Regions from separate parts of the Streptomyces sp. CA-111067 genome, predicted to be linked through region 1. Evidence: predicted binding sites of a transcription regulator. Region 1 holds the regulator's gene; the other holds the start of a gene.

Region 1 (2,392 bases):
GTTCAACCGCGGCGGCGGCACCCGGGTGCAGCCGCGGCGCGGCCAGGACATCGAGTCCGAGGTCACCCTCAGCTTCACCGAGGCGGTGGACGGGGCCACGGTCCCGCTGCGGATGTCCTCGCAGGCGCCCTGCAAGGCGTGCTCCGGCACCGGCGACAAGAACGGCACCCCCAGGGTGTGCCCCACCTGCGTCGGCACCGGGCAGGTCTCGCGCGGCGGCGGTGGCGGCTTCTCGCTCACCGACCCCTGCGTCGACTGCAAGGGCCGCGGCCTGATCGCCGAGACCCCTTGCGAGGTCTGCAAGGGCAGCGGCCGGGCCCGCTCCTCGCGCACCATGCAGGTCCGCATCCCCGCCGGGGTCACCGACGGGCAGCGGATCCGGCTGCGCGGCAAGGGCGCCCCGGGCGAGCGCGGCGGCCCGGGCGGCGACCTGTACGTCGTCGTGCACGTCGGGCAGCACCCGGTGTTCGGCCGCAAGGACGCGAACCTGACGGTGACCGTGCCGATCAGCTACACCGAGGCGGCGCTCGGCGGCGAGATCAAGGTGCCGACCCTCGGCGGACCGCCGGTCACTTTGAAGCTCCCGGCCGGCACCCCCAACGGGCGCACGCTGCGCGCCCGCGGTAAGGGCGCGGTCCGCAAGGACGGCTCGCGCGGCGACCTGCTGGTCACCGTCGAGGTGGCGGTGCCCGGCAAGACCGAGGGCAAGGCGCTCGACGCCCTGGAGTCGTACCGGGAAGCGACCGCGGAGTTCGATCCGCGGGCGGAGCTGTTCAAGGCCGCAAAGGGAGCGTGAACGGATGAGCATCGACGGCGGTGGGCTGCGCGGCCCCGGTGGTCCCGGTGGTCCGCGCGGTTCGGCGGGCCGCAACCCGTACCAGCTGACCGAGGAGTCCCCGGTCTACGTCATCTCGGTGGCGGCCGAGCTGTCGGGCCTGCACCCGCAGACCCTGCGCCAGTACGACCGCCTCGGCCTGGTCTCCCCCGACCGCACGGCCGGCCGCGGCCGCCGCTACTCCGCCCGCGACATCCAGCAGCTGCGCGAGGTGCAGCGGCTGTCGCAGGACGACGGCATCAACCTGGCCGGTATCAAGCGGATCATCGAGCTGGAGAACCAGGTCGCCGCCCTCCAGTCCCGGGTCGCCGAACTGACCGCCGCGGTCGAGGGCGCCGCCGCCGTCATCCAACAACGCGAGGCAGCCGTCCACGCCTCCTACCGCCGCGACCTGGTCCCCTACCAGGACGTCCAGCACACCAGCGCTTTGGTGGTCTGGCGCCCGAAACGCGACATCTGACGTCGGCCTTCCACGCAGGCCCGCCACCCGATCGGGTGGCGGGCCTGTTGCCGTTTGTGCAGACGTCGTACGCTTGTTACTAGGGAAGATCATGCTGACCTTGCGGATTTCCCGCACGAAACGGATTCTGACCGGCTGGACGGAGGGGTTCGGGTGCTGTTGAGCTTCCGGGTGGCCAACCATCGGTCGATCCGCGAGGAGCAGCAACTGCTGCTGTCCCCGGTGTACGACACCGACCGGCCGGAGGGCACCGCCCGCGAGGCCGTACCGGTGGTCGCGCTGTTCGGAGCGAACGCGGCGGGCAAGTCCAACGTGGTGGACGCGTTGCGCTTCATGGCGGACATGGTGCGCTCCTCCCACCGGAACGCCGAGCCGGGCTCCGGCATCAGCCGCACCCCCTTCCTGCTGGATGCGGCCTGCGCCGCCGATCCGTCCTGGTACGTGGTGGACCTGCTGCTCCAGGGCGTCCGCTACGTCTACGGCTTCAGCGTGGACGACGAGCGCGTGCGTGACGAGTGGCTGTACAGCTACCCCAAGGGCCGCAAGCGCACGGTGTTCCAGCGGGAGGGCGACGAGATCCACTTCGGCGACTCGGCGCCGAAGCGCGAGCTTGATCTCGTGCAGAACATCACCGAGCCGAACGTGCTCTTCCTGTCGATCGCGGCGCGGTCCCGGCAGGAGGTGGTCCTGCCGGTGTACGAGTGGTTCTTCCAGTCGCTGGGCTTCCGGCAAGGAGGGGTCAGCCGATCCACGCGCGGCATGGGACGGAGGATGGCTCGAATCCTGAGGGACGCCGACCAGGCGGCGGCGGTCGTGGCGCTGCTGCGCGCGGCCGATGTGGGGATCGAGGCTGCCGGTGTCCAGACGTTCGCCGTTGACGAGATGGAACTGATATTGGCAAAGCGTGCCGGGTTCACCGGCAACTTCGAGCCGTCGACATGGGTCTGGGTCGGGCAGCGCGGGCGCAACGGTCCGGTGCGGATGGGACTTGAGGACCAGTCGGAGGGGACGCGCGCCCTGCTGTCCTATGCCGAACCCGTGCTCGGGGCGCTGCGCGACGGCGGTCTGCTCGCCGTGGACGAGATCGACTCCAGCCT
Region 2 (2,392 bases), 1.3 Mb from region 1:
CGAACTTGCGGCCCATCGCGCGGGCCACCGACTCGCCGAGCGAGGTCTTGCCGACCCCGGGCGGGCCGACCAGCGCCAGCACCGCTCCGCCGCGCCGGCCGCCGACGACCCCGAGGCCGCGGTCGGCCCGGCGCTTGCGTACGGCCAGGTACTCGGTGATCCGCTCCTTGACGTCGTCCAGGCCGGCGTGGTCGGCGTCCAGCACGGCACGCGCGCCGGAGACGTCGTAGGTGTCCTCGGTCGTGGTGTTCCACGGCAGTTCCAGGACGGTGTCCAGCCAGGTGCGGATCCAGCTGCCCTCAGGGGAGGCGTCCGAGGAGCGCTCCAGCTTCTCGACCTCCTTCAGGGCGGCCTCCCTGACCTTCTCGGGCAGGTCCGCGGACTCGACCCTGACCCGGTAGTCCTCGCTCTCGTTCTCCGGGTCGCCGTTCAGCTCGGACAGCTCCTTGCGGACCGCTTCGAGCTGCTGGCGCAGCAGGAACTCCCGCTGCTGCTTCTCCATGCCCTCCTGGACGTCCTTGCGGATCGTCTCGGCCACGTCCTGCTCGGCCAGGTGGTCGCGCAGCCACTGGGTGGCGAGCCGCAGCCGGGCCACCGGGTCGGCGGTCTCCAGCAGCTCGATCCGCTGCTCGGCGGTCAGGTAGGGGCTGTAACCGGAGTTGTCGGCCAGCTGGCCGGCGTCCTCGATCTGCTGCACCCGGTCGACCACCTGCCAGGCGCCGCGCTTGCGCAGCCAGCTGGTCGCCAGCGCCTTGTACTCCTTCATCAGCTCGGCCACCGTGCCGGGCGACTCGGCGGGGGCGGGCTCCTCGACCCGGGTGCCCTCCACCCACAGGGCCGCGCCGGGCCCGGTGGTGCCGGCCCCGATCCTGATCCGGGAACGGCCGCGGATCACGGCCCCCGGGTCGCCGTCCGACAGCCGTCCGACCTGCTCGACGGTGCCGAGCGTGCCGACGGCGGCGTACTTCCCGTCCACCCGGGGCACCAGCAGCACCTGCGGCTTGCCGCTCGCGGCGGCCGAGTGCGCCGACTGCGCGGCCTCGACCGCGGCCCGTACCTCGGTGTCGGTCAGGTCGAGCGGCACCACCATGCCGGGCAGCACCACTTCGTCGTCCAGCGGCAGCACGGGCAGGGTGAGTGGGCTGGTAGGTGTGGACTCAAGCGCCATGATCTCTCCCTAAGCAAGCAAGTTGAGTACACCTGACTCAATGCAGGGAGGTCTGCTGGTGTTCCCGGGGACTGTTCGCCCTGAGCGATCGGGCTCAGGGCGCGGCTCGCCGGCGGCCCGACGGCAGGTCCATGGCAGGTCGCCGGCAGCTCAGACCGGCCGGCCGGTCCGGGCGCGGCCCCAGAATCCGCCGCCCTGCCGCTTGGCCTCCGGGGCCTCGGCGGTCCTGCGCAGCTGCGCGGTGAGCAGGTCGGCGTCCAGCAGCGCCGTATCGGCGCCGCGGCTGGACCTGGTGTGCACGGCGAAGAGCCGCTTGGTCAGCGCCACGGCCTCCGGCGACCGCCGCAGCAGCGGCTTGATCCAGGCCTGCTCGATGACGGCGTCCAGGTCGCCGTTCTGCTCGACCCGCTGGATCAGGCCGAGGTCGCGGGCGTAGGGCGCGTCGAATTCCGCGGAGGTCAGTACCAGCTCGCGGACGGCCGCCTCGCCGACCGCCGCGATGAGCCGGCCGAGACCGCCGCCCCAGGCGGGGACGAGGTTGAAGGCGAGCTCGGGCATGCGGAAGCGGGTGGTGTCGGCGGCGACCCGCAGGTCGCAGCTGACGGCGAGGGCGAGGCCCGCGCCGGTGACCCGGCCGTGCAGCCGGGCGACGGTGACGACGGGCAGGTTCTCCAGCGCGTCGCAGACCCGGCCGCCCTTGTCGAGCACGGTCCGGGTGGAGCGCCCGCCGAGGTCGTGCTGGAGGAGTTCGCGCAGTTCCTTGACGTCGGCGCCGAGGCTGAAGTCGTCACCGGCACCGGAGAGCACCAGCACCCGGACGTCGGGGCGGTCCGGGATCTCGGTGAGCACGCCGAGCAGCTCGTCGAGCATCTCCGCGGTGACGGCGTTGCCGCTGTCGGGGCGGAAGAGCTCGATCCGCAGCACGTCCGGGTCCTGCCGGATGCGGAGGGTTTTGAACGGGGAGGGCGGGAAGTCGGTGAACATGGTCTTCTCAGAACAGGGCCACGTGCAGGTTCCGCGGCCGCCGGAAGACGACGCGCGGGTGCCACTGCGGCCTGCGGGCAAGAGTCAGGCGCGGAAAGCGCTGGAGCAGTCCGCGCAGCAGGGTCTGCGCTTCGAACCGGGCGAGGGGCGCTCCCAGGCAGTAGTGGATGCCGCTGCCGAACGACAGGTGCGCGGGCATCTGCCGGTGCAGGGTGAAGGTGTCGGGATCGTCGTACCGCC

The links. Region 1 encodes HspR, which represses chaperone genes until heat shock. Its sites were predicted from a motif close to TTGAGNNNNNNNNNCTCAA; they were not measured.
Region 2: the regulator HspR is predicted to act here: its motif matches at 1,191-1,209, upstream of lon (endopeptidase La).

The regions. Positions count from the first base shown of each region.
Region 1 covers NZ_CP192103.1:4,944,506-4,946,897, forward strand. Annotated here, with positions in the region: gene dnaJ (molecular chaperone DnaJ) at 1-796, shown strand, start outside; gene ACQPW6_RS21600 (heat shock protein transcriptional repressor HspR) at 801-1,295, shown strand; gene ACQPW6_RS21605 (AAA family ATPase) at 1,449-2,392, shown strand, end outside.
Region 2 covers NZ_CP192103.1:6,270,431-6,272,822, reverse strand. Annotated here, with positions in the region: gene lon (endopeptidase La) at 1-1,168, opposite strand, end outside; gene ACQPW6_RS27760 (enoyl-CoA hydratase/isomerase family protein) at 1,319-2,152, opposite strand; gene ACQPW6_RS27755 (cytochrome P450) at 2,160-2,392, opposite strand, start outside.